DNA from 4 places in the Bacillus sp. PK6-025 genome. Region 2 is predicted to be linked to each of the others. Evidence: predicted binding sites of a transcription regulator. Region 2 holds the regulator's gene; each other region holds the start of a gene.
What was found. Region 2 encodes Rex, which represses fermentation and respiration genes when NADH is low (regulators of the CRP and FNR family bind a similar motif). Its sites were predicted from a motif close to TTGTGAAATATTTCACAA; they were not measured.
Positions count from the first base shown of each region.

Region 1: pflB (formate C-acetyltransferase) is a predicted target of Rex. The motif match lies at 5,773-5,790, and genes of this name have one in related genera.
Region 3: ric (iron-sulfur cluster repair di-iron protein) is a predicted target of Rex. The motif match lies at 2,711-2,728, and genes of this name have one in related genera.
Region 4: M1D67_RS11155 (helical membrane plugin domain-containing protein) is a predicted target of Rex. The motif match lies at 3,195-3,212, and genes of this name have one in related genera.

Region 1 covers NZ_CP096509.1:2,128,520-2,136,679, forward strand. The annotation lists partial or broken gene M1D67_RS11100 (glycoside hydrolase family 10-like protein) at 1-1,143, opposite strand, end outside; gene M1D67_RS11105 (DHH family phosphoesterase) at 1,271-2,473, opposite strand; gene pflA (pyruvate formate-lyase-activating protein) at 2,629-3,387, opposite strand; gene pflB (formate C-acetyltransferase) at 3,448-5,673, opposite strand; gene M1D67_RS11120 (glycosyltransferase family 4 protein) at 5,949-7,448, opposite strand; gene dacB (D-alanyl-D-alanine carboxypeptidase/D-alanyl-D-alanine endopeptidase) at 7,585-8,160, opposite strand, start outside.
Region 2 covers NZ_CP096509.1:641,029-649,188, reverse strand. The annotation lists gene groL (chaperonin GroEL) at 1-1,152, opposite strand, end outside; gene groES (co-chaperone GroES) at 1,197-1,481, opposite strand; gene M1D67_RS03280 (CPBP family intramembrane glutamic endopeptidase) at 1,707-2,441, shown strand; gene M1D67_RS03275 (YdiK family protein) at 2,441-2,632, shown strand; gene tatC (twin-arginine translocase subunit TatC) at 2,677-3,453, opposite strand; gene M1D67_RS03265 (twin-arginine translocase TatA/TatE family subunit) at 3,460-3,633, opposite strand; gene M1D67_RS03260 (redox-sensing transcriptional repressor Rex) at 3,672-4,316, opposite strand; gene moaC (cyclic pyranopterin monophosphate synthase MoaC) at 4,320-4,826, opposite strand; gene M1D67_RS03250 (ABC-F family ATP-binding cassette domain-containing protein) at 4,972-6,897, shown strand; gene tsaD (tRNA (adenosine(37)-N6)-threonylcarbamoyltransferase complex transferase subunit TsaD) at 7,137-8,160, opposite strand, start outside; gene rimI (ribosomal protein S18-alanine N-acetyltransferase) at 8,152-8,160, opposite strand, start outside.
Region 3 covers NZ_CP096509.1:2,076,468-2,084,627, reverse strand. The annotation lists gene M1D67_RS10910 (YnfE family protein) at 1-185, opposite strand, end outside; gene M1D67_RS10905 (cellulase family glycosylhydrolase) at 284-1,831, opposite strand; gene M1D67_RS10900 (DUF1360 domain-containing protein) at 2,257-2,628, opposite strand; gene ric (iron-sulfur cluster repair di-iron protein) at 2,794-3,507, shown strand; gene M1D67_RS10890 (nitric-oxide reductase large subunit) at 3,552-5,906, opposite strand; gene M1D67_RS10885 (Crp/Fnr family transcriptional regulator) at 6,062-6,730, opposite strand; gene M1D67_RS10880 (DUF2164 domain-containing protein) at 6,774-7,013, opposite strand; gene M1D67_RS10875 (nitrate/nitrite transporter) at 7,234-8,160, shown strand, end outside.
Region 4 covers NZ_CP096509.1:2,139,216-2,147,375, forward strand. The annotation lists gene M1D67_RS11140 (ABC transporter ATP-binding protein) at 1-699, opposite strand, end outside; gene M1D67_RS11145 (TetR/AcrR family transcriptional regulator) at 692-1,297, opposite strand; gene M1D67_RS11150 (NAD(P)/FAD-dependent oxidoreductase) at 1,484-2,662, opposite strand; gene M1D67_RS11155 (helical membrane plugin domain-containing protein) at 2,699-3,133, opposite strand; gene M1D67_RS11160 (excisionase family DNA-binding protein) at 3,532-3,762, opposite strand; gene M1D67_RS11165 (hypothetical protein) at 3,856-4,080, shown strand; gene M1D67_RS11170 (AMP-binding protein) at 4,151-6,103, opposite strand; gene M1D67_RS11175 (acyl-CoA carboxylase subunit beta) at 6,134-7,663, opposite strand; gene M1D67_RS11180 (enoyl-CoA hydratase) at 7,684-8,160, opposite strand, start outside.

The DNA.
Region 1 (8,160 bases), 1.5 Mb from region 2:
TACGCTGTCAAGCCAAGGCATACCGGGAATAGCTGCCGGTTTTTTGTACAAGTCCTGGATCAGCCTGTCTTTTATGCCGAGCGGGTTCCGGTTTAAATCTTTCAGGCTGAAATGGATGCTTCCCATCACCATTGATTCGCGGTTTAAGGCGATCTGTCGCGGATATTCTTCAGGGTCTGACCAGGCAGGATCTGAGTTTTGATTGATTTTATAGGCTGCTTGTCCGATGTATAAATGAACGGGGCGTTGGCTGACTTCATTTTTCCACCAGTCTACTAAAATGTCGTAGGAAGCCGGGGCAAAGCCGATGCTCCAGTAGATTTGCGGGGCGATGTAATCGATGTATCCCTGCCTGATCCATTCCCTCGTGTCAGCATAAAGGTCGTCATAGTTTGTCATTCCGGCGGCTGTATTCGATCCCGTCGGATCATCTGCTATATTGCGCCATACACCAAAGGGGCTGATTCCAAATTTGACCGATGCTCTTTCTTTTTTGACGGCGGCGTTGATCTGTTTGACAAGCTGGTTGACGTTGTCCCTCCGCCAATCTTCAATATTTGAAAAACGGTCCTTTCCATATTGTTCATACGTGCTCAAGTCGGGAAATTCGACGCCCGCAATTTTATACGGATAAAAATAGTCATCCATATGAACGGCGTCGACTTGGTAATTCTTGACGACCTCTGTTATGCCTTGGACAATGAATTCCTGTGCCTCAGGAATGCCGGGATTGTAATACAGCTGTCTGCCGTAGGCAACGACCCAATCGGGGTGCATTCTAGCCGGGTGATCCTGTGAGAGCCTGTTCAAATCCGTATGATTCATCGTGATCCGATAAGGGTTGAACCATGCATGAAATTCAAGCTTTCTCCGGTGGGTTTCTTCGAGCAAAAATGACAGCGGATCGTAGCCGGGGTCTTTTCCTTGAACGCCTGTTAAGTATTCCGACCACGGCCCGTATGCGGAAGGGTAAAACGCATCCGCCGCCGGCTTAATTTGAACGACAACTGCGTTCATCCCCATGGCTGTCACAGCATCCAAAAGCTTCACATATTCTGTTTTTTGCTCTTCGATTGTCAGCCCTTTTTTCGAAGGCCAGTCAATGTTTGTGACGGTGGCGATCCACACGGCCCGAAATTCTTTTGTTTTGCAGCTTGTGTTCTTTTCTTTCATGAACATCTCCCCTTTTGGAAAAATCGGAACTTTCTGTTATTATATGCCAGCTGTTCTTTTTTGTATATAAAAAAACAGGCCAAGACTGTCGAAGTCTTTAGCCTGTCGTTTGGATCGCCTGTTTCACCTGCTGCATCAAATATTGGACAAATGCTTCATCCCTTGCGAGCCATGCAGCATAATTTCTTTTAATAAACCGTTCTGCCTCTTCGAATGAAGTAAATGTCTCATGCTGAGTCACGCCGTTTAATTGAATGTTCCAGCCGTGTTCTCCAGGAAAGAGAAAAAACTGGTCTTCGTCCCTGTTGATATAAAGGCTGCCGTTGTCCGACTCTTTTACATTATAGACGTTTTTAAAGGCATCCGCTCTCAAGGGCTCCAGCGGAAACGGTTCAGTCACATACAGCTTGAATGCTTCATCTGTCAGCGGGCACCCCGCTGCCTTGGCATGGCCGCCTCCGCCGAACGTGCCGGCGATTTCTGATACATCTGTTTCATCATGGATGGTGCGAAGGCTCACTTTTTTGCCGCCCATATTTAAGATGGCGATATAGTCAAGGTGCGGATACGTTTTTCCGAGTTCGTTCCCTACTTCGGAATGATAGGATTCCGCATGCACGATGCCGACGCAGTGTGCATTGATGAAGGTCTGAACGATTTCCCGCCGTTTCCTGCGGATATACCGTTCAATTTTTTCTTCTTCCATATCCAAGATTTTTTCTTCGAATTCATCAAATGAAAACGCGTCGCTTTCTTTAAGGCGCCGGACCATTTTTTCCTCAAATTCGTCAATGGAGACCATAAAAAACAGGTCATTCAGGCGCTTTGCTTCGAGCGCGTCCGTCTGTTCCCATTCCCATGTATCATAGAGGCGTACGAGTTCGACGAACTGATCCATCGCTTTTGTCTCTTGAATATGGCCGTTGTCTATTAAGTATTCATAAAAAAGAGAAGTCGCTGAAGCGAGCCTGCCGTCCTCATGTTGAACTTTTACCATGCCCCAAGAACGTTCATTCAAATGAAGCGCAGTTTTGTGGTGGTCGATGAGTTTGACCTTTCCGCCCGCTTCAGCATAATGGTCCAGCCTTTCTTCATTTTCTTGATGAACGGACAAGTCGGTAATAAACAGGCCTTCATGCTGTTTTTCTTTTCCTTTTGTCCGTTCCAAAAAACGTCCGACTTGCATATCAAGTCCGGTGACCGAATTGTAGCGGACCTCGACCCGTTCGCCAAAAGCCACCTTTGCGAGAATTCCGCAGCCGACTCCATCCAAGTCGTTGTGAGAATACAAATGATACATGCTTCCCGCCCACCTTGCTGTTTTATTGTCGGCCTGCCGCAGCAGGCGCATCTTTCTCATCTTACTATTGTAAAAAAAGGGATTTTTTATACGGTTGTGCGGTAAGACAAAAAGGACAGCTTTTTGTTGGAAAAAGTCTGTCCGGTTAAAAGGGTTTATGTTTCTTGCAGCATGGCTCCGCCTTGCAAGTGGGCGGTGAGTAGTCTGTATGCGTTTTCGGCCCTGGCGGCACTTGGCGGTTCAACCCCTTTTAATGGATAATCCAGGCCAAGCGCTTCCCACTTGTAGACGCCGAGTTTGTGATAAGGAAGAACCTCCACCTTCTGAACGTTCCCCAGCGTGCCGATAAACGTGCCGAGGGCTGCTAAATCGTCATCGATATCAGAGATCCCCGGAACCAGTACATGGCGGATCCAGACGGGGACTTGATGATCAGCGAGAAACCGGGCAAAATCCAATATGTGGTCATTCGGCATTCCTGTCAGGTTGATATGTTTTTTCCTGTTGATATGCTTGAGATCAAGCAAAACAAGGTCTGTATACTGGATCAGCTCTTTGATCTGCTCTTGAAATGCCGGCGCCGCCGAATAGCATCCGCCGGACGAATCGAGCGCCGTGTGTATGCCATGGCTTTTACAGGCTTTGAACAGCTCGATTAAAAATGGCAGTTGTAAAAGCGGCTCGCCTCCGCTAACGGTGATGCCTCCGCCTGATGATTGAATAAACGGGAGATATTGCTGGACATCCTGAACGATTTCGGAAACCGTCATTTGTTTTCCGGTTCCGATTTCCCATGTATCAGCATTATGGCAAAATTGACAGCGCATCAGGCAGCCTTGTGTGAAGACGACATATCTGATGCCCGGACCGTCAACGGTTCCGAATGTTTCGATCGAATGAATATTTCCATCCATGATGAAGATCACCTCTTTTTATGGGGCGGAGCGCCTCGGCCGCGCTCCGCTTTATGCTCGTTACATCGATTCATGGAAGGTACGGCTGATAACGTCTAACTGCTGTTCTTTCGTCAGCTTAATAAAGTTGACCGCATAGCCTGAGACGCGAATCGTTAACTGCGGATATTCCTCCGGATGTTCCATGGCGTCGAGCAATGTTTCTCTGTTAAATACGTTTACATTTAAGTGATGCCCTGTTTTTGCGGCGTAACCGTCAAGGATGCTTGATAAATTGACGGCGCGGCTCTCTTCGTCTTTGCCAAGCGCTTTCGGGACGATCGAAAAGGTGTTGGATATGCCGTCGAGCGCATAGCTGTAAGGCAGCTTTGCCACTGAAGACAGCGATGCAAGCGTTCCTTTAGTATCGCGGCCGTGCATCGGATTCGCGCCTGGAGCAAACGGTTCTCCCGCCCGGCGTCCATCCGGCGTATTTCCGGTTTTCTTGCCGTAAACGACGTTTGACGTGATCGTTAAAATTGACATGGTATGAACAGACTGGCGATATGTCTGGTGCTTGCGCAGTTTTTTCATAAAGCGCTTGACAATGTCAACGGCGATCGCGTCGACGCGGTCATCATTATTTCCGTACTTAGGAAAGTCGCCTTCTGTTTCAAAATCGACGGCAATGCCGTTTTCATCGCGGACAACATTGACTTTGGCATATTTGATAGCGCTTAACGAATCGGCCACAACGCTCAAGCCGGCGATCCCGGTGGCCATCGTCCGCAAAATGTCCGTGTCGTGCAGCGCCATTTCAATTCTTTCATAGCAATATTTATCATGCATGTAGTGAATGACATTGAGCGTATTGATGTACAAGCCTGCAAGCCATTCCATCGTCTGATCGAATTTATGCATGACCTCGTCATAGTCCAGCACATCGGAAGCAACCGGAGGCATTTCCGGACCGACTTGCATTTTATGCTTTTCGTCTTTTCCGCCATTAATCGCATATAAAAGCGCTTTCGCCAAGTTGGCGCGTGCTCCGAAGAACTGCATTTGTTTGCCGATTGCCATTGCCGATACACAGCAGGCGATGCCGTAGTCATCCCCGTATTCAGGACGCATGATATCGTCATTTTCGTATTGAATCGAGCTCGTTTTAATCGACATTTTGGCACAGTAGTTTTTAAACTTTTGCGGCAGCCTGACAGACCAAAGGACGGTTAAATTTGGTTCCGGCGCCGGACCTAAATTGTCAAGCGTATGCAGGAAACGGAACGAGTTTTTCGTGACGAGTGCGCGTCCGTCGTGCGCTATTCCGCCGATTGATTCTGTCACCCACGTCGGATCGCCGCTGAACAGCTCATTGTAGTCAGGTGTGCGTGCAAATTTGACCAAGCGCAGCTTCATGACAAAATGGTCGACAAGCTCTTGGGCCTCCTGTTCTGTTAATGCGCCCGTTTTCAAATCTCTTTCGATGTATATATCAAGGAACGTGGACACGCGGCCAAGGCTCATTGCTGCTCCATTTTGCTCTTTAATGGCAGCCAAATAGGCAAAATACAGCCATTGAAATGCTTCTCTTGCATTCGCCGCAGGCTCGGAAATGTCAAAGCCATAACTTGCTGCAAGTGCTTTAAGTTCATTCAATGCCCGGATTTGTTCTGACAATTCTTCACGAAGGCGGATGTTTTCTTCAGACATCACGCGAGAGGTGCCGGCCGCATCTTTTTTCTTTTCATCGATCAGGAAGTCCACGCCGTAAAGCGCCACTCTCCGGTAATCGCCGATGATGCGCCCGCGCCCGTAAGCATCAGGCAGTCCGGTAATGATTCCGACCTTTCGGGCGAGTTTCATTTCGTCCGTATACGCGTCAAACACGCCTTGGTTATGGGTTTTGCGGTAATCGGTAAAGATTCTTTCCACTTCTTCATTCAATTCAAAACCATAGGATTCACATGCTTGTTTCGCCATGCGAATGCCGCCGAAAGGCTGAAGCGACCGTTTAAACGGCTCATCGGTTTGAACGCCGACGACTTTTTCCAAGTCTTTGTCCAAATAGCCGGGACCGTGCGAGGTAATCGTTGAGACGATCTCTGTATCCATATCGAGGACGCCTCCGTTTTCACGCTCTTTTTTTGTCAAGTCCATTACATGATCCCATAATGCCGATGTAGCTTCCGTCGGAGGTTCGAGAAACGATTCGTCACCTTGATATGGCTCAAAGTTCGAGAGAATAAAATCGCGGACATTGACTTCTTTTTGCCAAACGTTTGTGGTGAAACCTTTCCATTGTTCCATTTAAATCCCCCTCTTTTCAAGTTGAAATGATATAACAGTTGTTGCATTTATATCTTATGTTTAATATAACAGTTTTGAATGTGATAAAAATCACATGTTTTGTGAAATAGTTAACAAATTTAAGAAAGTTCTTTGAACATCGCGTTTTTCCTAATATAGGATGTTGTTTGAAGCAATTTTCTTATTTGAATCTGTATTATAATAAAGTCAAATAAAATGAAAACTGTTATATAAAAAACCGGCTAAACAGCCGGCTTGCGCAGAAGTATTTATCATCAGTCGAGGGATACGAACTGATTGCCGAATGCTTCGATAGTGCTTTTCAAGACATAGCTGCCTCGGGGGAGCTGGTGAAATTCATAGCACCCTTTCGAATCGACCGCTTTTGTCTGCAGTAAAACGCCTGACAAATCATAAACATGAATGTAATGGTCCTCTTTTTTAAGTTGGCTTTTGAGATGTTCCGGGATTTCCCCGGCAATCGTGTACTCCGCTTCTGACGTTTTCTTTTCACCGATTTGTTCGAGGATTTCCAGGTCCAGCCCCTGCTCTTTTCGATGATTTTTGCAGGACCGCACTGCTCTTTTTTGTGTCTCGAATGTTTGATACAGGTTTTCGATCGACCTCATGTGAAAGCTGATATCCCAATGTTTCATAGCTTTTTGATACGCTTGGCGCCCCAATTTTTGCCGGGTTTTGTCATCGTCGAGCAGCAGGCGCAGCTTTTCAGTAAGCGCTTCGCTGTCTGCCGGGGGAACAAGCAATCCGTTCGCACCGTCATCAATGATTTCTTTTACCCCGCCTACGTTTGTCGCCAGCACAGGTTTTGCGGAGAACTGCCCTTCCAGGATGACGAGCGGAAATGTATCGTGAAGCGACGGCAAAACAATGACATCACTAATATTCATTAAGTCAGGTATATCTTTTCGCTTTCCGAGAAAAGAGACCGCCGACGCGATACCGAGCTTTTCGGACAGGCTTTGCAGAGTTTCGAGCTCCGGACCCTCGCCTGCGAGAAGGCAGTGAAAATCATCCCTTTCGCACCGCAGTTTATAAAGCGCTTCGATCAAATAGCGGTGTCCTTTCACCGGAACGAGCCGCGCCGGACAGAGAATGATCTTTTTTCCTTGATGCGGGAGGCTTTTAGGGAGATTATTTTTCTTTTCGATAAAGGGTGTTTTTACAATTCCATACGGGATGACTCGGATGTTCGAAGGCGTCACACCAATTTGAATCAGCTCGTGTTTCAGCCATTCGCACGGAACGGCCACAACGTCTCCAGACATTGCGCCCAAACATTCTTCGATTTTCATGTATTGCTGTTCCTGGCCGCTTTTCTCGTCAAATTCCCCGGTAATCTTTGCTTCATGATATTTAAAGTTATGGAGGGACACGATTAAAGGCGTGTGCTGAGGTTTGGAACGGGCCAGTGCTCTTGCCGTCATAAAATCGTGGCAGTGGATCAAATCATACTTCTTAAGATCAAACTGTTTAACAGCTTGTTCCAAACTGTAGCGCTCCATTTCACGCCAATATATCCACAGGGGATATTTTTCGGTATAAGCTGTTTGAAGACGGTGAATCAGCTCATGTTTTAACCGGTGTTTATCGGCCGGCTGCTGATCGGCGACCTGAATGTTGAGCCATCGGGTATCGTGCGACATTAAATCGACAGAATGCCCTTCTCCTTCCAAGCTTTTTCTAAGGATATCAATATAGGTAGACGGGCCGTTTGTATGTGGAGAGTATCGATAATAAGCCAGCAAAATGTTCATATATTTCCCCCTGCCTGCTGTTAAACTTATTGAAATGAAATCTCTTAGCATTATATGGCCTCAGCTGAAAAAAGTACGAAGTGAATGGAAAGCCTTTTCAATAAAGAAAACCCATTGCCTTAAGCAATGGGAGCTGTCATGAAGAAGCTAATATTTGAACGATTTTATCTTCAATATCCTTTCCTTTTTCATCATCCACGAGCTGATTGAGAAGAATGGAGAAAATCAATGTCTCGCCGCTTGCAGTATCGATATAGCCCGATAAGGTACTGACGGTTGAAAGAGAGCCTGTTTTCGCTCTGACTTTGCCTTTTAGAGCCGGGTCTTTCAGCCGGTTTCTTAATGTGCCGCCGACCATTCTGTCGCTTTCTCCCGCAACCGGGAGTGAACGGGTAAACGACGGAAACCATTTCTCTTCTTGAACGGAATACAATAGCTTTGTGATCTGGTCGGCAGAAATCAAATTGATATGCGAGATGCCTGAGCCGTCTCTGAGAACGATCTTCTCTGTGTCCATTCCAAATCCCTGCAGTTCTTTATTCAACACTTCCAGACCTTGATCCCAGCTTCCTTCACGGCTCGCGGCTTTTCCCATTTCCTTGATCAGTGTTTCGCCATGGCCGTTGTTGCTGAGCTTCATAAAGGGGATCATCAGCTCTGAAAGCGGCATGGATTGATGTGCGGTGATGCGGCGCGCTTTTTTTGGCGCTTT
Region 2 (8,160 bases):
TTCAGTCGCAGCGCCGACTTTGATGACAGCTACGCCGCCTGCAAGCTTAGCTAGGCGCTCTTGTAATTTTTCTTTATCGAACTCAGAAGTTGTTTCTTCAACTTGAGCGCGGATTTGGTTGACGCGTGCCGCGATTTGCTCTGTATCTCCCGCACCTTCAACGATTGTTGTGTTTTCTTTTGTCACAACAACTTTAGAAGCGCGTCCCAATTGGTTGATTTGAGTTGATTTAAGGTCAAGACCTAAATCTTCTGTGATCACTTCGGCACCTGTCAGGATCGAGATGTCTTCGAGCATCGCTTTGCGGCGGTCTCCGAATCCAGGCGCTTTAACAGCCACTGCGTTGAATGTTCCGCGAAGCTTGTTGACAACCAATGTTGCAAGAGCTTCACCTTCAACGTCTTCAGCAATCAGAAGCAACGGTTTGCCTTGCTGAACAACTTGCTCAAGCACCGGCAGGATTTCTTGAATGTTTGTGATTTTTTTGTCTGTTACTAAGATGTACGGGTTCTCAAGAACCGCTTCCATCTTATCGGAATCTGTCACCATGTAAGGAGACGCATATCCGCGGTCAAACTGCATACCTTCAACCACTTCAAGCTCTGTTGTGAATCCTTTTGATTCTTCGATCGTGATGACACCGTCGTTGCCGACGCGCTCCATCGCTTCAGCGATCAGGCTTCCGACTTCTTCGTCAGCAGCGGAGATTGAAGCAACTTGTGCGATTGATTCTTTGCCTTCGATTGGTTTGGAGATTTCTTTCAGGCTTTCAACCGCTACAGCCACAGCCTGCTCGATACCTTTGCGCACGCCTACAGGGTTAGCGCCGGCAGTTACGTTTTTAAGACCTTCGCGAATCATCGCTTGAGCTAGAACTGTCGCTGTTGTTGTACCGTCACCGGCAACATCGTTTGTTTTGCTCGCAACTTCAGCAACAAGCTTTGCGCCCATGTTTTCGAACGCGTCTTCAAGCTCGATTTCTTTCGCGATGGTAACACCGTCGTTTGTGATTAATGGAGAACCGAATTTTTTCTCAAGAACGACGTTGCGTCCTTTAGGTCCCAAAGTTACCTTTACAGCATCCGCCAATGCATCTACACCGCGCAGCATTGAACGGCGGGCTTCTTCGCTAAACTTAATATCTTTTGCCATGTTATTCGAACCTCCTATATAATTGTCTCGTTTTTATTTATGACTTAGCCGATAACAGCTAAAATGTCGCTTTCACGCAAGATTAAGTAGTCAGTACCTTCATATTTCACTTCGGTACCTGCATATTTTGAGAAGATGATGCGGTCGCCTGTTTTAACTTCTAATGCAACGCGCTCTCCGCTCTCTAACACACGGCCTGAACCGGCTGCAACCACTTTACCCTCTTGTGGTTTTTCTTTTGCGGAGTCAGGAAGTACGATTCCGCTGGCAGTTTTTTCTTCAGACTCAACGAGCTCAATGACAACGCGATCACCTAATGGCTTTAACAATGAAACAACCTCCTCAATATTTTCATATGTAATTTTAGCACTCGCACTCGGTGAGTGCTAACACAATTCTTATAATAAAGAATCTCCCAGGCAATTTCAAGTGATAAGGTCAAATTTTTTTGCGCTTACATTTCTCCGCATGTCCTTATCATCCTATAATTTAAAAAGAGTGTGTTACAATAAACATAGTCTGAATTAGATTTTTAGAAAAGGAGTACATAAAGCTTGAGAAAACAATACTGGTTTATTATATTGGCATACGTTCTCATGCAATTGTCGGCCGCTGTCGGCTTGCCTCTTCTTTACTTTTTGGGAGTGGGCAAAGGACAGCCAAAGGCTGAAGCCCAGCTTACATTGACAGGCGTCTGGTCTGTCATCGCGTTTACCCTCTGTCTCGTTATCGTGCTGCTGATTTTGCGGACGGTGCCGAAGACGACGCTTCGCAACCGCCCGAAAGCATCGGTTGGAGCGTCAATCGGATGGGCGGTTGCCGGCGTTTTTCTCGCTTTGTTTTCGCAGTCAATTGCCGCTTCGATCGAAATGTACTTGTTCGGGGTCAACCCGGAATCGGAAAATACGCAGCGGATCATGGAAATCATCACCGCATTGCCGCTGATGGTGTTTGTCTCTTCTGTATTCGGACCGATTCTTGAAGAAATCATTTTCAGAAAGATCATTTTCGGTGCAATCTATGAGAAAACGAATTTTTTCATTGCCGCTTTGTTCAGTTCGGTGCTCTTCTCGGTCGTCCATTTGGATTTCAGCCATCTGCTCATTTATACAGCAATGGGATTCACATTCTCCTTTTTATATGTCAGAACCAACCGGATTATCGTGCCTATTTTCGCCCATGTCGCCATGAATACGCTCGTCGTCTTACTGCAGACATTCCGGGAGCCTATTGAAGAATATTTGAAACACGTCGAGAAAATGCAAATGATTATTGGAGGATTTCTATGATGAGAAGCCCTAAATTCTGGGGAGCGATTTATTTATTAACGGGTGTGCTGTTTACATATCTGGCGGCAACCTCGCCCGGAAGCATGTGGTCTTTTTACACGATCCTGCTGATGCTTTTCGCAGCCTATAATATCAGCATTTCCTTTAAAATGTTCGCCCTGGCCGGCAAGATGAAACGAAAAGATCAATAGCCTTTTTTGTGAAGGAAAAGAGCCATTCTGAAAAAGAATGGCTCTTATTTAGTATGGTCGTTCAAAAACGCTTGATTTTCCTCTTGAATCATTGTTTTTTGCGCCTGCCTGTAGGATATTCTTGAAATCACGATACTGATTTCATAAAGAATGAGCAATGGCACTGAGACCATTAAATGCGACAAAAGCTCAGGCGGTGTAATGAGGGCCGCGATGACGAACAACACAAAATATGCGTATTTTCTGATTTTCGCCAAAAACATCGGCGTCACGAGGCCGAGCCTTGTGATAAACATGATGACCACAGGCATCTGAAACAATAAGCCAAAAGGAAGCGTCAACTGAAGCAGAAACTGAAAATATTCGTGTATTCCGATGACCTGGTTGACATTCAGATCATCTGAGACTCTCGTCATAAAGTCCACGACAAACGGAAATAAAATAAAGTAAGAAAAGGCAATGCCGCCTAAAAAAAGAATAATCGATATCGGAATATAGCTGAGCGTCACTTTTCGTTCTTTTTCATACAGCCCCGGGCTAATGAAAGCCCACAGCTGGTATAAAACAAGCGGCGAAGTCAAGACGGCGCCGATGATGAAAGCGAACTGCACGTACACAAATAAAGGATCGGTCAGCTTGAACGCGTTGAGCGTCAGCAGCTTCGCTTCATCCGTCTGCTGCAGATAGATAATCAGCGGCTTTGCCAATAAAAAGCCTGCCACAACAAATAAAACAAAAAAGAAAAAAGTGATCACAAGCCGTCTGCGTAGTTCTGTGATATGTTCTATCAGCGACATTTCTCTTTCCTTCATAAATGTCATCCTATCCTACTGATCTTCTTTCTTTTTATCGGAATCGTCGTCAGCCAAACCTTTTGTCGCATTCTTAAACTCCCTCAGCGTGTTTCCCGCTGCTCTTCCCAGCTCGGGAAGTTTTTTCGGGCCGAATATCAGAAGCGCCACCACGACAATTAAAATAAAGCTTCCAGGACCGATTGGCATAAAGCCTGCCCCCTTTCCTTTATTTTTCGTTTTCCGTTTTACTTTTCCTGCATTGAATAATGTTTCATGAAATACACCAGCGACTGAAGTTCAACCGCCAAATCTATATGATGAATGCGAATGTGTTCCGGCACATTCAAGCGGGCCGGCGTGAAATTAAGAATGCCTTTAATGCCAAGCTCCACCAGCCTGTCTGTAATCGACTGTGCGGCTTGAGCCGGTACCGTCAAAATGGCGACGGGGATATCATCCGTCATATGCTCTTCAAGTCTATTCAGATCATAGACGGGAACACCGCCGACCTCGGTTCCGATTTTTTCCTCATTGATGTCAAACGCCATGGCGATTTTTGTATTATTATTTTTGATAAAATTGTAATGGAGAAAGGCTGTCCCCAAATTCCCCACGCCAATGAGCGTTACGTTCGTCATTTCATCCTGATCAAGCGTCTTTCTGAAAAAGGACAGCAAATAATTGACATTGTAGCCGTATCCTTTTTTTCCGAGCGCGCCGAAGTACGAGAAGTCCCTGCGGATGGTCGCAGAATCGACTTTGACGGCATCGCTCAGCTCAGCGGAAGATACACGCTGTTTTCCGGATGCATGAAGGTTTTTTAAAAAACGATAATATAATGGCAACCGTTTCGCTGTCGCTTGCGGAATTTTTGAATGATCCATGTTCATAAACTAATCCTCCATGTCTACATCAGCTTTTTCCCTTTTATAGTCACCGTTTTTCCCGCCTGTCTTTTCGAGAAGAAAGGTCGGTCCTATCACCATTCCCTTATCCGCCGCTTTGCACATGTCATATACGGTCAGCGCACATACGGAGGCCGAAGTTAACGCTTCCATTTCCACACCTGTGCTCCCTTTGGTCTTCACTTTAGATTGAATATGCAGGATGCTCTTCTGTTCTTTCTCCTCCCAGCGAAAGGCGATGTCGACTCCTTTCAGAGCGATCGGATGGCACATCGGGATGATGGCGGATGTCTGTTTTGCGGCCATGATTCCGGCCACTTGCGCCACCGACAATACATCGCCTTTTCCGATTTCCCGGTTTTTGATTTTTTCATGTACTGTTCGATTCATAGACACGCTTGAAACAGCCGCAGCTGTGCGTACTGAAGCTTCCTTTTCGCTTATATCAACCATCTTGGCTCTGCCTTGTTCATTAAAATGTGTAAACTCATTCATGTTCTGAACTCTCCTTATAACGATCATACACTATTTTTTTCATTCTGTCTTTTTCTTTGGCTAAAATCTTCCAGACTTCACTTAATGTTTGCTGACTGCGCAGTGATAGGCTACACTTAAAATAGCAGACAAGAGGTGAAAGATCATGATGATTTTACAAGTGAACCAACTTTCAAAATCGTTTGGAGCCGATACGATTTTAACGAATATAAAACTCGAAGTCAGATCTCGGGACCGGATTGCGATCGTCGGACGCAACGGCGCCGGAAAATCGACTCTTCTAAAGATTATCGCAGGAAAACTTTCATATGAAAAGGGGGACATCATCAAGCCGAAAGATTTGACGATGGGCTACCTTGACCAGCATTCCGGCCTCGATTCCAAGCTGACGCTCAAAGAGGAATTGCTGTCGGTATTTGATTTTCTGAAAAAAATGGAACAAGAAATGCGCGCGATCGAGGAAAAGATGGCGCAGGCCGGACCGGACATGCTTGAATCATTGATGAAGACGTATGACAGGCTTCAGCAGGAGTTCAAGGACAAAGGCGGCTACCAATATGAGGCAGAGGTCAGATCCGTCATGCACGGGCTCGGCTTTGCGGGATTTGACGACTCCGTCCGCGTCCAGGACTTAAGCGGAGGTCAAAAAACAAGGCTTGCCCTCGGAAAAATGCTTTTGACAAAACCCGACCTCCTCATTTTGGACGAACCGACAAACCACTTGGATATCGATACCCTGACATGGCTTGAACAATATTTGCAAAATTACAGCGGAGCGATTTTAATCGTTTCCCATGACAGGTACTTTCTTGACAAAGTGGTTACCCAAGTTTACGAGATCAGCCGGTCCCAAAGCAAAAAATATACCGGGAACTACAGCTCTTATCTCCAATTAAAAGCCGAACAGCTGGAAAAGGAAACAAAGCTTTATGAAAAGCAGCAGGACGAAATCACCAAGCTGCAGGAGTTCGTCGACCGGAATCTGGCTAGAGCTTCGACGACGAAACGGGCGCAGAGCAGACGAAAGCAGCTTGAACGGATGGAGATCATGGACAAACCGCTCGGAGATGAAAAGTCGGCGTCTTTCCGCTTTGAAATTACAAGGCAAAGCGGAAACGATGTACTGCGGGTGGAAGGCTTGACAGTAAGCTATCAGGAGCAGCCCCCGCTTCTCCGTTCATTGAACTTTCACATCACCCGCGGGGAAAGCGTTGCACTGGTCGGACCGAACGGAATCGGCAAGTCAACCCTTTTAAAAGCATTGATTCAAAAGCTGCAGCCGGTATCGGGAACAATCGCGACAGGCTCCCATGTCTCAATCGGCTACTATGACCAGGAACAGGCTGAATTGACGTCGTCAAAACGCGTGCTTGACGAGCTTTGGGACGATTATCCGGAAATGAATGAAAAGGATATCCGGACCTGCCTCGGCAACTTCCTGTTTTCGGGAGAAGACGTATTAAAACCTATACACGCGTTAAGCGGCGGCGAAAAAGCAAGGCTTGCCCTCGCCAAGCTGATGCTCCAAAAAGCGAACTTCCTTATTCTTGATGAGCCGACAAACCATCTCGACCTGGACAGCAAGGAAGTCTTGGAGAACGCTTTGATCGATTACCCGGGAACGATATTATTTGTGTCCCATGACCGCTATTTTATCAACCGGATCGCGACAAAAGTACTGGAGCTTTCCCGCGACAAAGCAGAAGAATATTTAGGCGACTACGATTATTACACAGAAAAAAAAGCGCAGCAGCTTGAACTGAAAGAACTAGAAAAACAGACGGAAGAGCATCAGAAAAACGCTTCCGAAAAACCTGGCGCAAAAAAGAGCTATGAGGAAGAAAAAGAGCTGAAAAGAAAAGAACGCCAGCGGCAGCGAAGGATTGAAGAAATCGAAACAAGAATTACGGACATTGAAGAACAGATCGAAAAAAATGAGGAGCTCCTGTGTGACCCCGCCGTCTTCCAAGACCATGAGAAGGTCCAGGAAATCCACTCTGAAAATGAACGGCTGAATGAGGAGCTTGAACAACTGTTAACAGAATGGGAAACACTCTCTACAAATGAATAAAGGATGAACCGCTCCAAGCCGGAGCGGTTTTTTTGTCCACAATTAAAATCCTTTATTTAAAAGAAAGAAAGCGATTTACCCACAATATCCACAAAAAACATAATATTTATACACATTATTAACAGGTAAAAAAGGTCTGTAAATTAAGGTTTTTAACATTATACACAAGACTGTGGATATATGTTAATAACCTGTTAATAACTATTCCCGGGCAAAAAAACCTCACAGAGCGTGAGGTTTTAATAAGACGTCAGATCTAAGCCAGGCTGACCGTTCATATCATATTTTCCTCTGATTCCTTTTTCAAAAGCAACCGTACCTGCGGCGGCAATCATCGCGGCATTGTCCGTACACAGCGAAAGCGGCGGGATCAAAAGCTCAATCTCCGGATGGCTGCTGAACGTTTTTTCAATCGCCGCTCTCAACCCTTTGTTTGCAGCAACTCCTCCGGCAAGCAGCACCTGTTTGACGCCATAAGCTTTCGCAGCGCGTTCCGTTTTTGTGACAAGGACATCAATGACGCTTTCCTGAAAGCTGGCTGACAAATCTTCCGGAGCTATCGTTTCACCTTTTTGTGAAGCGTTGTGAAGCGTGTTGATGACTGCAGATTTCAATCCGCTGAAGCTGAAATGATAAGAGCCTTCTTCAAGCCATGCGCGCGGTAGCGGCACATTTGCCTCGCCTTTTTGCGCAAGTTTGTCAATGTGAGGTCCTCCCGGATAAGGAAGCCCCATCGTTCTCGCCACTTTGTCATAGGCTTCGCCTGCCGCATCGTCGAGCGTCTCTCCGATGACTTCAAATGAGCCGTGCTCTTTCATATACACGAGTTCGGTGTGGCCGCCTGAGACGACAAGGGCAATCGCCGGAAATTGAATGTCCTGAACAAGTCTGTTGGCATAGATGTGACCGGCAATGTGATGGACGCCTACGAGCGGTATGCCCCGGGCAAAACTGAGCGCTTTCGCGGCATTCACGCCGATCAATAAAGCGCCGACAAGCCCCGGTCCTTCCGTTACTGCGATGGCATCAATGTCATCAAATGTCATGTCCGCTTGTGCAAAGGCTTCCTCAAGCACGATCGTCATCTGTTCCACGTGATGCCTTGATGCGATCTCGGGAACAACGCCGCCAAACCGTTTATGACTCTCGATTTGCGACGCTACGACATTTGAAATGATATCCGTTCCGTTTTTGACAATCGCGGCGGCCGTCTCATCACAGCTTGTTTCGATTCCTAATACATACAGATCTTTTTTATGATTC
Region 3 (8,160 bases), 1.4 Mb from region 2:
ACGGCATCTGCGAATTCATCATAGTCGTCATCTGTTGAAAAACCTTGCTGGAGCGTTTTGGCGTAAAGCGCGATTTGTTTTTTTCGCTTTTCAATGTCTTCCTCTTTGCCTGCGTAATCAGGTCCATTGATCGTGTCGTAGTTTTCCTTGACAAGCATCATGTATTGCTGCAATGTTTCATTCATACATCCATCTCCTTTCATGTTTACAAAAATATTCCTCATTCCTTCCATTATAATATATACGAAAACGGACACCAAATTCGGTGTCCGTTAAAGTGCCGTTATTTAGGTTCAGCGCCCCAAATCAGTTTTCCATTCTCATACAACGTGATTTTTTTCGTATTTTTAAACGTGTTTGAACCTGAAGAAAATGAATAGTCGCCGCTTTGGGCATAATTGCTCCAGTTGTCATTGTGAAGACGGATCTGGATTTCGCCTGTACTTGCACCCGGCGCTAATGTACCGTTTTTAAATCCTACTTCAAGATACGTGTCTGCTCCGTTTACCGCTTTTTTTAATTGGACGAATTTGTGCGTGATTTTGCTGCAGCCGATTTGGGCATAGTCGCAGTCAAAATTTTGTCCTTTGTGATTCGTTTTATACCAATAGCGGACAGTGATTCGATTTAAAGACACGGTTTTTTTGCTGTTGTTTTTAATGTTGAGCTGAGGGCGGATTTGGTTGCCGTTTACATTGTTGTCCCCCGCTCTGTATTGTACTGCTATCGTGTTGGCTGCAGCGCCGCTGTCTTGACCTGGTTTATCCTGATCCTTTTTCTGGTCTTTTTGATCTGACCCTTTCGAATCCGATCCAGAGTCTCCTGACGAACCGTTTGATCCGCTGCGGATGTTTTCCCTGACGAATTTACCTGATGAGGATAAGTCGGATTGAGACCATCCTCCCTTTTTAGAGGCGCCGGAGTTTAAAGCAGCTGACGACTCTTGTTTGTCGCACAAGCTCCAGTTTACCCAGCTGATTTTTTTGCTGTCTAAATATTTCAGCCACTCCCTGGATTGGTCGAGGTAGACACCGCCGTTTCCGGAAGCATCGCTCGTTCCCCATTCTGTGACGAAAATCGGCGCTCCTTTGCTGAGTGCATAGTCTGCTTTATCCCGCAAAGACTGACCGTGCGTACCCGCATAAAAATGGAGCGCGTACATGACATTGCCGTCTTTCAGCTGATTGTCCGCCGCATCGTTGACATCTTGGCTCCAAGTGCCTGTCCCAACGATCACAATATTTTTCGGAGAATTTTTGCGGATCACGGACAAAATGTCTTCAGCGTAAGGTTTAATGTCACGGTTCCAGTTGACATCGCCGTTCGGCTCGTTGGCAATTTCAAAAATGACGTTTGGCGTCTTGCCGTAAAGCCTTGACATTTCGTTGAAAAACTCTTTTGCTTTCGCTTTGTTTTGGTTTGGATTGCCGTCGCTCAGTATGTGCCAGTCGATGATCACATAGATTCCGAGTTCTTTTGCCGCTTCGACGGCTTCCTTCACTTTGTTTTTAACCGACGGATTGTCAATATAGCCGCCTTCACCCGTATACATAGCCGCGCGGAAGACATTGATGCCCCAGTCGTCTCTCAGCCATTTTAACGAGTCTTTGTTGACATAATCGCCATACCACTGCAGCCCGTGTGAACTGATTCCTTTCAGCTGAACCGCTTTTCCTTTTTGATTGACGAGCTGCGTACCTTTCAAGGTGAGCTGTCCGTTTACAGCAACGGGTGTTTGAGAAGCGGCAGACGCTTTAGGTGCGATGATACCGCTGATGCCGAGTGTTGCTACCATGAAGCAGGCGATGAAGACAGAAATGGAACGTTTCATGTATGACATTCTTTTTCCTCCAATGATGTTATTTTCCAAAAACACTTTCTGGCAGACATTTTCACCCCTTTCTTGGCTTGTAGCACGTTACTGATTGTAAAAAAACTATTCATTGATTGTCTATCAACCATATTTCACGTTTTTTTCGTTTTGAAAATCTATCTATTTCCTCTTTTCGTATGAAATGGGAGGTCTGAATGCTAATGATGAAAAGCTAAAAAAGTATGACCGGGGACTTTGTGCTTCCTTTTTCTCTCAATTCGAAATTTTAAAACCTGATTCTTCTTCAAAATAATGTCTTCCCTCTGCCTAAAATGCGGCAACCGGGAAAAAATCGCTGTAAAAAGTTCACAAAGCGGACATGTTCTCTCTGCTGTTTGTGTCACTTTATTGTCAAAAAAATAAAACCATCCGCTTGGAATGGTTTATTTCTTTAAATCAGAGAAAAAGCTGACAAGTTTTGTTGCGACACCGACAAGCGTTTCAAGAATCGCCTGTCCACCTGCGACCGATAAAATTAAAATTAACGGGAATATCGTTTTTGGGACAATCAGATACCCGACAGCGATGATCAAAGCGCACCATATCCCTGCGCACCAATAGCAATTCAGCAAATAGCCGAAGTTTGATTTCGGCACTTTTTTCGTTTCTACTTGCCCTTGTTCATCAACCGTCTGCTTTTTCTTCATGAACGGTTTCCGGATAAACTCCGTAATCTTGTCAAAAACAATCAAATGAGTTAGCCGGTAACTGGCGAGAATCAGCATCGTAAATGTAAGCCAGGATAAATGCTCCATTGCAGGCCTCCAACATGAAAAGTTATCTATAGCTATTTCCCGATTTCTTCTGACTTATTGCTTTTTTTGTCATTTTTCCCGAATGTGATGTAGATCACGATTTTCCATCGGTGAACCCGTTACATTTAACCCATAGCATAAAAAACACTTCAGGAGGTTTTACAAATGGAAGCAGTATTTGATCAAAACACAAAAACAGGTGATATTGTTACGCGTTTTCCAAGAGCCAGCCGGCTGCTGAAAGAATATCGCATCGACTTTTGCTGCGGGGGCAACCGCCCGATCGGTGAAGCGATAAAAGAACAGGATTTAAATGAAGAAGAAATTTTAGCAAAAATCAATACATTATATCAAGAGACAAAGGCATTGAACGCAAAAGAGACGAACTGGAGTGAAGCCCTTTATTCACAGCTGATCGACCATGTGATTCATACGCACCATGCTTACCTGTATGAGGTGCTTCCTGAACTATCAGGCTTTGTCACAAAAGTCTACCGGGTTCACGGCATCCATCATCCGGAACTCGCCCAGGTCCATCAATTGTTCCATCAGCTGAAAACTGAACTGGAACACCATCTCTTTCAGGAAGAGGAACTCATTTTCCCGAAAGTGACGGCCTATGAAGAGACGCGATCAATGGACAGCCTGGCAGAAGCGGTTCAGGCGATCGACGTCCTTGAACAAGAGCATGAAGCCGCAGGCAGCATCTTGAAGGAACTGAGAAAAGTGACCAATGACTATACCCTTCCTGAAGGGGCATGCACAACATATACACTGACTTACTTAAAGCTTGATGAATTGGAAACAGATCTTTTTCAGCACATTCACCTGGAAAACAATATTTTGTTCCCGCGGCTTGAAGCGGAAGCCAATCAATAAAATAAAAAGACAGAGGATTTCACTTCCTCTGTCTTTTTGTTTATCTATTCATCTGAAGCAATGTCTTTAACTGGCAGCGCTTCTCCTTCCTGATGCGTCGGTTTGCGGAGATGGAATAATGCTCTGATGCTGAATATGACCAAAATCACGATTCCGGCTAAAAAGATCGTATCCGGCACAGCCCTCCAAGTCAGCAGCGTTTGCACCGTATCCTGCTGTAAAAACTCAGGCGCCCTTGAGCTCCAGTACCCGTCTTCAAACGCTTTTTTCAATTGAAGAAATCCGACCGGCAACAAATTGATAAACACCATTCCGAACAAGCCGATGTTCAGCGACCAGCAGGCTATTTTCAGCCATTTATCATTCCACGCTTCTTTTTTGGCGATATTGCGTAGCGTATACAGCCAGACAGCAATGGCAAACATGCCGTACACGCCCATCATCGCCCCGTGCCCGTGGGCAGGTGTCAGGAACTGGCCGTGCTCAAAATAGCTGACAGCAGGCAGATTGATCAAAAAGCCCAATACCCCTGCACCGACCAGATTCCAGATCGCCGTTGAAATCAAGAACCAGAACGTTGCTTTATACGGGAAATGATGGCCTCCGTCTTTCATCATCTTGTATTGTTCATAAGCTTCCAATACAAGCAGGGTAAGAGGAATCACTTCCAGGCATGAGAAGACGGAACCGAGGCCGATCCAAACTTCGGAAGAACCGTTGTAATAGTAATGATGTCCGATCCCGATGACACCGCTCCCCAGCAGGATCGTCAGTTGAAAATAAAGCGTTCTGACGGTCGATTTTTTCGTAACCAGGTTCATTTGCACGAGCAAAAAGCCGATGACCACGACGGCAAAGACTTCAAAAATCCCTTCCACCCAAAGATGGATAATCCACCACCGCCAAAAATCCGACATTGTAATATTTGTGCCGGGATTAAAGAAAAAGGCTGCACCGTAAAACAGCGGAATGGCGATCGAAGAATAAAACAGCAGATGAATCAAACCGCCTTTATCAGATTCCCGCTTGAGGCCGCTCTTAATGCCTCTGAAAACGATAAACAGCCATATCAGCATGCCGAGTGCGAGAATGACCTGCCAGAAGCGGCCGAGTTCAATATATTCCATTCCTTGGTGGCCGAATAAGAACCAGTTGTTTCCTAAAAGGCCTTTCGCTCCGAGCCATTCGCCAGCCATGCTTCCGCCGACAAGGACGATCAGCGCCCAAAACAGAATATCGACAAGCAGCCCCTGCCTTTTCGGCTCGCGGCCTCCGACAAGCGGCGCTGCATAAATGCCCATACCGAGCCATGAAGTCGCAATCCAGAAGATCGCCAGCTGGAGGTGAAATCCCTTAGATATGCTGAATGGCAACATATCCCTGATCCAATCGATCCCAAAAAAGCTGTCCGGCTCAATATAATAGTGGGCAAGCAAAGCTCCGAACATGGCCTGAACAAAAAACAGCAGCGACACAACGGCGAAATATTTTCCGGTTTTAACCTGTGATGCCGTAAGCGGCTGTTTATCCAGATCAAATACCGGAAACGCCCCTTCCTGATAAGCCTCTTTCATTCCAAGCTTGTAACGGTAAAACACGAATAAAATAATGCCGACAAATAAAATAAGGATGGTGACGCTTGCGCCGCTCCACCAAACGGCGGCAAATGACATCGTGTTTCCGGCATCTTCATCATACGGCCAGTTGTTCGTGTACGTAATGTCGTCGCCAGGCCTTAATGTACTAGAAAGCCATGCCGTCCAGAAGATAAAATCGGAGATCTGCGTGATTTGGTCTTCGCTGTCAACCCACGCTCTGTCGCGTTTAGGCATGTGGCTTTCTTTAATTAAACCGGGCTCAAGCCCCCAGCCGTCTCCTTTTTTAAAGACATTGCGGTAATGATCACGCACTTGCTGCAATCCATAAACCTGCGCATCTGTCAGCTTCAATGTATCTGACGCGCGATTATAACGGTTTTTTCTCATTTCGCGGATGACTTGATTCCGGATGGTGGACTGCTTTTCATCTGAAAGTTGTTTAAAGCGCTTGCCGTATCGTGCCTCCGCCTTAAAATCCTGCATCCCTTCCGTATAGATTTTCAGGGCTTCGGCCGTGTAATCAGGCCCCATGTAAGATCCGTGCCCCAAAATCGTGCCATAATCCATCAGCGCGTATTTTTGAAATACGGCCTGACCGCCTGAAATGGACGATTTGGTCATGAGCACCTCTCCGTTTGGCCCGGACACTTCAACTGGTCTTGGTGCAAGTCCTTTGAAGATCCAATAGCCTCCCAAAAGCAGCACCGAAAAACTAACGATTAAAGTAAAGACGAGAACAGATTTCAAAAAACCGTTTTTCGATGCTTTTTTAACGGGCACCGTCTTTCTTTGAACTTCCATTGCGGTTCACTCCTTTTTTGATTTTGCATGTCCTAAGATACTGGATATGCAGCACACCGGTTGTGAACCAGATCACTTAAATAATGGCGGATTTGTGAACAAAATAAAAACAGGCTTTCCATCTGTTGTTCAATGGAAAGCCTTCATCTTATCCTTCAATTGCAGCCGTTCAGCCAGTCTGTATCATGTATGAAAATTCCGCTCCTGTCAGCTGTCAGCAGATTTTTCTTTTTCATTTCATTTAATGTGCGGTTAATCGTTTCCCTTGACGTTCCGACCATGTTCGCAAAATCCTGATTGGTAATGGGCAGGCTGATGTAGACCCCTTTTTCTTGAGGAATGCCGTGTTCTGCAGCGAGCTTCATTAATACATGCGTCAAGCGGTGCTGGACATCTTTTGAAATAAAACCCTGGATCCGCTCTTGCAAATCGAGAATCTTTTTCCCCATGATTTGCATCACTTTTATTGTCATTTCCGGATATTTCATCAAAAGTTCATTAAAATCAGCGATGCGGATTACGATCAACTCGGTTTCCTGAACGGCTTCGGCTGTTGCCGGGTATGGGGAGCGGTCAAAAAAGCCGACATGGGGAAACATGTCCCCGCTTTGCAGAATCGAAATCACTTGCTCATTGCCGTCTTCATCGATTTTAAAGGCTTTAACAAGACCGGATTTAATGAAGAATACCGCTTCCCTCTCTTCCCCTTCCATAAAAACAAACATTCTCGGCTGATAGGTGCGCTTGACCGCGATTTGCTCGATTTGTTTGAACTCTTCATCATTCAGCCCGCTGAAAATCATAAATTGCTTCAGAAACTCCATTGGTCTTTCAATCCCTTCGGTTTTGCTAAAGGAGAGCGCGTTGTCACAGACGGCGCTCCAGCGCAAAGAGCTCTTCTTCAATCGCCGCTGCCTTCTCTTCCACGACTCTGCGGCTGTCCTTCAGCGCCTGATTATAAAAGTAAGGGCCCAGCTTTTCCTTTACGAATTCAAACATTTGAATCGCCGCGATGTCTCCAACCTCTTCTCCCCTTTCTTCAACATAAAAGCGTTTGATTTCCTCGATGATCGCTTGCTTTTCTCCTTGCGTAAGCTTTATAAACATAAAAGCGGCACTCCTTTTTTTATTTTCATGATAAACGAAAAAGTCCGCAAATGAACCATTTATTTTTTACATCCGTTTACTATCCCTCACTTACCGATATTAAACACGAATCAAACGAATGACCGTGTGACGTAATTCACAATGTTTTTAAAAGACTTTTTGTAAGATAAACATGCTGATTGATTTATTCATTTTTCCCTTTGAAAGGAGCAAAAACGCAATGGTAAATCGTCAAAAAATACAATTACCGCTGCAGTCATTTAGTTTAGTCGCAGGATTTATGGTTTGGGTGTTGATTTCCTCTTTAATGCCCCACATTAAGCAGGACATCGCCCTGACAGACAGTGAGATCTCCCTTGTCACGGCCATTCCGGTCATACTCGGCTCGCTTCTGAGGATTCCGCTGGGATACTACACAAACAGATTCGGTGCGAGAATCACGTTCATGATCAGCTTTGTGCTGCTTCTGTTCCCGATTTTTTGGATCAGCACAGCCGATTCGCTGTTCGACTTGATCCTTGGCGGATTCTTCCTCGGCATCGGCGGAGCGGTCTTTTCCATCGGGGTCACATCATTGCCGAAATACTACCCTAAAGAAAAACACGGGTTTGTCAATGGGATCTACGGCGCCGGGAACGTCGGTACAGCGATTACCACGTTTGCCGCTCCTGTCGTAGCAAAGACAGCCGGGTGGGAAAATACGGTGCGGATGTACATCGTGTTAGTCGCCGTATTCGCTTTATTGAACTTTATCCTTGGAGATCGAAAAGAAACAAAAGTGACGGTTTCTGTAACAGAGCAAATGAAGGCAGTCTACCGAAATCAGACATTATGGTTTTTAAGCTTGTTTTACTTCATTACATTCGGATCTTTCGTCGCGTTTACGATTTATCTTCCGAACTTTCTTGTTAATCACTTCGGGCTTGATCCCGTTGATTCAGGGCTTAGAACCGCCGGATTTATCGCTGTCGCAACTTTTCTGAGGCCTGTCGGCGGCTGGCTCGCGGACAAATTCAACCCGCTGAAGCTGTTGATGTATGTATTTGCCGGCTGTACCTTGTCAGGGATTTTATTGGCCTTTTCACCCAGCCTCGGACTTTACGGATTTGGGGTATTAACCGTTGCCGTGTGCGCCGGTCTTGGAAAC
Region 4 (8,160 bases), 1.5 Mb from region 2:
GCGGCTGCGGTACTCCACTTTTACGTGCCTTTTTCCTTTTTGCACTTTCAAGGCGCTTGGAGAATCAATCAAAGCCACCCTGCCGTCAACGATGAAAGCTACGCGGTCGCAGATTTCTTCAGCTGTTTGCATGTGGTGCGTTGTGATCAGGATCGTCTTCCCTTCCGCCTTTTTGTTCAGGATAAGCTGTTTTAATTTTTTGGCATGCACGGGATCGAGCCCCGAGGTCGGTTCGTCTAGAAATAAAAGATCAGGCTGATTGATCAGGGCTCTCAAAAAATTCAGCCTCATTTTCATGCCTTTTGAGTAAGCGGATACCTTTGTCCGGCCGTACTCTTCAAGACCCGTTAAAGCGAGCAGCGTTTCCGGCTCCTCGGTTTCAGATGCATACAAGGAACGGAACAAATTTAAGTTTTCCAGTGCCGTTAATCGTTGATAGAAATTCGGAAATTCAAAGGCGACGCCGATTTTCTCATAAAAGGAGCTGTCGGCTTGACTCAATTCTTTCCCCATCACAGAAACCCGGCCTTCATATTGCTTTAAAATACCGATTAATATTTTTTGAATCGTGCTTTTTCCAGCACCGGACGGGCCGAGAAATCCAAAAATTTCACCCTTTTGAATCGAAAAGTCGATTCCTTTCAATACGGGCGTTTTTTGTCCGGGGTATGTGAAGCGAAGCCCGCTGACTTCAATCATGGGATGCATCCTCCTTGGCCGAAAGCCCCTGTCCGATCAATTCGATAAGCAAATCCATCGTTTCGTCATAGCGGTCTTCCCCAATATTTGATTTTTGAAAGGATAAAAGAACAATGGCGCGAATCACACTGACGATCGTCTCCGGTTTTTTTCTGACAAGCCAACCTTTTTCCTGGCCCATTTCAATTAAAGGCTTGAAAAAATCTTCGTCGCTGTCGAAATGCGCCTGCAGCTTTTCTTCGGGGAGTTTGCGGAAGAGTGTCTCGAGTAAGTTGTCATCGTAAACTTGGCGAATGTACGGGTTATCTTCCATCACCGCCAATGCTTCACGCAAAAACTGTGCAAATGTTTCCCCGCTTTCAGAAAATGATGCCTCAAGCTGGGCGCGGATCTTACTTTCTTCCTGCTGCAAAATCTCAAAATAAAGCTCCTCTTTCGAGTCGAAAAATGTATAAAATGAGCCTTGGGCAATTCCGGCCGAGGCTGTTAGCTCACCAACGCTCGTTTTTTTCAATCCAAGCTGCGCAAAAAGCTCTCTTCCGCTTTGCACTAAAGCTGAGCGTATCGCTTCCTTTTCTTTTTCGGTAAATTTTGGCATGTCAGTCTCTCCTTGATTTATAAACATATGAATATTTTTATTTTATATTCATATAATGCGATGAGACCGTCTTTTTGTCAATGCATTTTGGTTCAAATTTACCACAATATTTTCATTTGCCCGTCAAATTTAAAGCAAAAAAAAGCACCACTTATAGTTTAAACTATAAGTAGCGCTTCATTTCCATTAATAAGCAAGGCTGAACAGACCTTTAATATGAGTCAGATAACGGACGTTGCTCGCTTCTTTCATCAATGAAGCAGGCAGGCCTTTAAGAGATGTACTGTTCGCGCCGATAACGGCAACTGCATCTTTGCGGCCAAGGCTTGCAAGCGTGCCTGAGTTGACAGGGCTGAACGTTTCCATTGATTTGTTTTCTAAGTATGCATACAGGTTGTAGCCGATCAGCTCGCCCATTTGCCAAGCGATTTGAGCTGTCGGAGGGTACGGACGGCCATCCGGACCGAAGACAACGGCGCTGTCTCCTGCAACAAATACGTCTTCATGTGATGTGGATTGAAGGAAATCGTTTACAGTTGCGCGTCCGCGGTTCACTTCAAGACCTGACTCGCCGATCAGCGGATTGCCTTGAACACCGCCGGTCCAGACAAATGTATTTGTGACGATTTTTTGCCCGTCTTTCAAATCAACAACGTTTCCTTCTACATTTGTGACAGGCAGTCCTGTCAAGAATTCAACGCCGCGTTTTTCAAGGCTCTTTGTCGCACGTTCGATCAGCTCATCCGGAAGAACCGGCAGGATTTTCGGACCGGCTTCAACAAGCTTCAGCTTGATTTCTTTCGGATCGACACCATAGCTTCTCGCAAGGTTCGGCATGATATCGGCGAGTTCACCGACAAGCTCGACGCCTGTTAGTCCGCCGCCGCCGATTAGGATCGTAGCATCCGCTTCGTTTTTCGTTTTAGCGTATTCGCGCACGCGCTCTTCAACATGCTTGAAGATCTTGTTTGCATCGTTTGCAGATTTGAGCACCATGCTGTTTTCTTGAAGGCCAGGAATGCCGAAGTAAGCAGTGACAGAACCAAGACCGACGACAAGCGCGTCATACGTCAGGGTAGAGCCGTCAGAAAGAGCGACTTCTTTTTTGTCAACTGAGAACGAGTTGACTTTGGCGATTTTAAGATCGATGTCTTTTCCTTTGAAAAGCTTTGCAAGCGGCATCGCAATGGCCTGTTCTGACACGTTGCCCGCAGCAAGGCGATGCAGTTCTGTGATGATTTGATGTGTCGGGTATTGGTTAACCACTGTGATTTTTGCTTCTTCTTTTGTGTAGTGTTTGCGAACTGTTAAAGCAGACAGTAATCCGCCGTAACCAGCGCCTAAAATGACGATATGTTTTGACATCGTGAATCCTCCGTCCTTATTCTGAATGTATAGTGATTATTTTTGTTTTTCGCGTTCTGACATGATTTGCAGGTAGCTTTGAACAAAGCGGAACATCTTTTGGGCCTGCGGATCTTTAAGCATTTTCAGCAAACCGAAAAGTCCGATGACTTCATTGCTTTCGTCAGCGCGGTCTTTTGCTTCAATGGCGGTAGCCGTGATTTCTTTTGCCGTATCTTTGACAGGCTCAAGAATTTCTGTGATGGCACCGACCGTATCATTTTTTAATACTTCATCAGTTGCAACGGATTGTGCGAAATCGTAAGACTTTGTCAAAATGTTGACCAGTTCTGTCAGCTTTGGAAGCTGGTCGACTAAAACAGTCAAAGACTCCTGTACTTCAGGTTTTAGCAGTTGATCGATAAGATCGCGTTGGCTTTGGCTTACAGATTCGTTTGTTTGATCAGCTGTTTGATCGATTGTTTCCGGCATAACCAATTCTCCTTTTCAATAAGCGATGTGCTGTTTTTTGAAGGAACCCCTTTTTCACAGTTTGTGAATTTGTGCACAAACAAGTCCGCAAAAAGGTTCTCCCCTTTTGTGTTTGTTTTGCTGTTTTCAGTCTGGAATTCCCGAAAACCCGCAATCTCAAAACACGCTGTATTTTTTACTACTAAATGATAACACTTTTTGAACAAAAAATGAACGTGATTGTTTCGGAAATGAAATAAAATCATAGAAAACTTTATATATAGGGCTTCTTTCATCCCTTTCATTTCCTATATTGTGTCTTTTTTTACGAAACGTCCCATTCACACGTCATGATAGAGTCGTGCGAATATTTCCCAGAAACGCACCTAGTTTACATAATGAAATTATCGTTATCTCGGTTAATCTTCATCTTTAACATCCGGATCTTCGGGGATGGGTTCGTTCAGAACGGATTCCGCCCACTCTTTATACTTTTCCATCTGTTCCATATGGGTATTGAATTGATCTTTGTTGATTAAATGCTGCTGTCCGTCGAAGACGGTGCGAATTTTCTTTTCTCTCACAAGCTGTTCAACATATGCTTCTGAAAGCGTTAAATATTCTGCGGTTTCCTTTATCGTCAAGTACATGTTTTAGTTCCTCTCGTTTTGATTTAGGCGAACGTTGCGATTTTAGGATCATACGATAAGATATATCAGTTTAGATGATGGAGGCCTATTTCTATGTATTCAAAATGGAATTCTGAAACGTCTTATCCGCCTTCAGCCCCGCACATGCACACCGGCCAATCTTCTCAGCAGATGAATCAAAGGCTGAAAAATCTCGAAGATCAAATGGAATTGCTGATCAAACTCATGGAATGCAACAATCAGCTGCTGCGTTCAATTGAAGAGCAGCAAAACCGCGTCTGCGCGGCCGGCGGAGGTTCGGTTATCGTCAGAATGTGAGTTTTTGGTCTTAAAATAAAAAGAGGAAGGACGTGTCCTTCTTCTTTGTCTGCAAGCCTTATCCAGTATACTACAGATTTTTTTGCGCTGAAAGGCCGGCAATTTCATCGTATGTTTGACGATTTTCCAATGTTGACAAATCGCCTGCCGGCTCGTTCAAATAGGCAGCTCTGATCAGCCGTCTCATCACTTTTGCATTTCTCGTCTTCGGCAGACCGCTGACAAAGTAAACCGCTTTTGGCTTGATCGCTTTACCGATCGCGTCAGAGGCGAGGTTCAGCAAATCATCTTTTAGTTTTTCCGACGGCTTTTCCGACTGTGTGAGGACGACAAAGCAGACGGCAGCCTGACCTTTGAGCTGATCCGGAACGCCGATAACGCCTGCTTCCGCCACCGCTGGATGGCCGACCAGTACGGACTCTATTTCGGCGGGCCCGATCCTTTTCCCAGCAGTATTGATCACATCATCAGAACGTCCGCTGATCGTCCAGTAGCCGTTTTCATCACGTTTTGCCCAATCGCCATGCACCCAGACGTCAGTCCAGCGGCTCCAATATGCTTTTTCATATCTGGACGGCTCCTTCCAAAAACCGTTCGTCATGCCGACCCACGGCTTTGTCAGGACAAGCTCCCCGACTTCATTGACGACTTCCTCCCCTTTTTCGTTGAAGACATTGGCCGCCATGCCAGGCAGAGGCGAATTAAACGTCATCGGCGTGATTGGCCGCAGGAGCACATTGCCCAAAATGCCGCCTGAAATTTCCGTTCCTCCTGAATAATTAAAAATAGGAATCCGCTCTTTTCCAGCATGGCGGAACAGCCATATCCACGGTTCATAATTCCATGGTTCTCCCGTTGAGCCGATTGCCTTCAGACTGCTCAGGTCGCATTGATGAAGAAAATTTTCGCCGTGCTGCATCAGTGAGCGAATGAGCGTCGGAGAGACGCCGAGATGCGACACCTGGTGTCTGCTGACAAGCTCCCACAGCCGACTCGGGGCCGGGAAATCCGGTGCTCCGTCATACAGCAAAACTGCCGCTCCGTTTATGAGTCCCCCGAATATTAAAAACGGTCCCATCATCCAGCCCATGTCTGTAAACCAGAAAAACGTGTCCCCTTGTTTGACATCCATCCCGAAGCCCGCATCAAATGCAGCTTTCAGCGGAAAACCGGCGTGGGTATGAACCGCTCCCTTCGGCTGTCCTGTCGTGCCCGATGTGTAAAGCAGCATGAGCGGATCTGAACTGTCCATTTCTTCTGTCATCTGGAGAGGATCGCTTTTCATCAATTCATTCCAGTCTATATCTCTCTTATGATTCCAATCTTGTTCGCCATCGTGAAGCCGGCAGACGACAACTTTTTGGACAGTGGGGGCGCGGTCTGCTGCTTTGTCAGCTTCTTTCTTCATACAGACCTTCTTTCCCCTTCGCAAAAAGGCATCTGCCGTGACAAGAATTTTTGCTCCGGCAGCGCTGAGTCTCGCGGCTGCCGCATGGGCCCCGTAGCCTGAAAAAACCGGGGAGAATACCGCGCCGATTTTAGCGGCGGCAAGCATGGCGATGACCGTTTGCGGGATCATCGGCATGTAAATCGCAATGACATCCCCTTTTGATATGCCTTGTTTTTTAAAGCCTGCTGCCGCACGGGCGACTTTTTGATGTAAAGAAGAATAGGTGATCCGTTCTGTTTTTCCGTCTTCACTTTCCCAGATGAGGGCTGTCCTCTCGGCCGTATCAGGCTGTCGGGACCATTTTTCCACGGCGCTGCAAACGGCATTTAAGCGTCCGCCGGAAAACCATTTCGGCCATTTTATGCTTTTATCGAGATTCAATGTTTGGCTGTACCGCTTGTACCAGCTGATGCCGAGCGCTTTTTCGGCCTCTTCCCAGAACCAGGCGATATCGTCTGTACTTGCTTTCAAAAAATCATCATAGTCGGAAAAACCGAGAGCTGTCATCCATTGAAACAGCCGGGTCGCTTTTACAAATTCCGGATCAGGCTGCCAAACCGCTTTTTCGGCCATACCGTTTCCCCCTTTTCGTTTCATTGGCCTTTAGACGGGATAAACAGGATGCTTCCGTTCCGTAAATATCATGTATTTGGTCATATATGCATTCAGCCGTTTGATGAGTTCCGTACGAAGCGAATCGGCCGGAATGACCCCGTCGACAATCATTTCTGAAGCAAGCCGGTAAATGTCTATGTCTTTTTGGTACTCTTCCCGTTTTTCGGCAATGAAGGCGGACCGCTCTTCTTCAGGCAATTGTGCGATTTTTTTGGCATAAACGGCATTTACCGCTGCTTCCGGACCCATCACAGCAATCTGAGCCGTAGGCAGCGCCAGACAGCAGTCAGGCTCAAAGGCCGGTCCCGCCATCGCATACAAGCCTGCGCCATAAGCTTTCCTGACGATGACGGATATTTTCGGCACGGTTGCTTCGGCCATCGCTGAGATCATTTTCGCTCCGTGTCTGATAATACCCGCCCTCTCGACTTTTGTTCCGATCATAAAGCCGGGGATATCAGCCAGAAACAGCAGCGGGATATGATAGGCATCGCACAAATTGATAAACTTTGCGGCTTTGTCTGCCGAATCGTGAAACAACACACCGCCTTTGACCCGCGGCTGATTGGCGATGATGCCGACAGGCTGCCCGTGAATCCTCGCCAAACCGGTAATCAGCTCTGGCGCGAACAATTTTTTGATCTCATAAAAAGACGCTTCATCAATGATCCGGTCGATTAAATCCATCATTTGAAACGGTGCGTTTTGGTTTTTCGGAATGATCTCCTCCAACGGCCGGTCAAACGGACGAGCGGGTTTTGCTTCAATGACAGGCGCTTTTTCGGTGTAGTTCGGCGGAAAGTAGGAAAGATACCGGCGCGCCGACTTGATCGCATCTTCTTCCGTTTCGGCAAGAATGTCTCCGCAGCCTGAAACAGAACAGTGCATTCGCGCTCCGCCCATTTCTTCAAGCGACACTTTTTCGCCGATCACCATTTCCGCCATGCGCGGCGAGCCTAAATACATCGAGGCGTTACCTTCGACCATGATAACGATATCGCAAAAAGCCGGTATGTAGGCGCCGCCTGCCGCTGAAGGACCGAACAAAAGACAGATTTGCGGGATGCGCCCGGATAATTTGACTTGCTGATAAAAAATCCGCCCTGCTCCTCTTCGCCCCGGAAACATGTCAACTTGATCCGTAATCCTTGCGCCTGCTGAATCGACCAAATAAAGAAGCGGACAATTCAGCTTTTCGGCTGTTTCCTGGATGCGGATGATTTTTTCGACGGTTCTCGCTCCCCATGATCCTGCTTTAACCGTTGAATCATTAGCCATGACGCAAACGGTTCGGCCGCCGATTTTTCCGATTCCCGTGACGACTCCGTCTGCTGGAAGCCCGTCTGCCATGCAATTGGCAAAAAAAGCGTCCTCAAGGTCGAGGCCTTCGTCAAGCAGTAGCTTTAATCGGTCTCTGACAAATAATTTTCCTTTTTTCTCATTAGCTTCATGGTATTTTTGCGCTCCGCCTTCCTGAATCCGGCGAATGCGTTCATACAATTCCTTTTCGGCCGGCATCGGCTGTCCCCCCGTTCGTTTTATTCTCCCGTATAATACGGCTTCCGCTTTTCTGTAAAAGCTTTCAGCCCTTCTGTTCTGTCTTTCGTCGGAATCGTCAGCTCGTAGGCTTTTTGTTCTATCGCGAGTCCAGTTTCGATATCTGTCTCAAGCCCTTGATTGATAGCGAACTTCGCCTGTCTGACGGCAACCGGTCCGTTCGCCGCAATGTTCGATGCGATATTTTCGGTTGTTTCCTTTAACTTTTGAAGCGGAACGACATGTTCAACTAGGCTGATCTTTTGCGCTTCTTCGGCGCTGATGCGGCAGCCGGTATAGATCATTTCTTTTGCCTTTCCCCTGCCGATCAAGCGGGGCAGCCGCTGTGTTCCCCCTGCCCCGGGAATGATCGCGAGCGTTGTTTCGGGGAGGCCGAGTTCAATATGTTCGGCTGCGATCCTGATGTCGCACGCCAATGCAAGCTCCAGCCCCCCTCCCAAAGCGCTTCCGTTTAATGA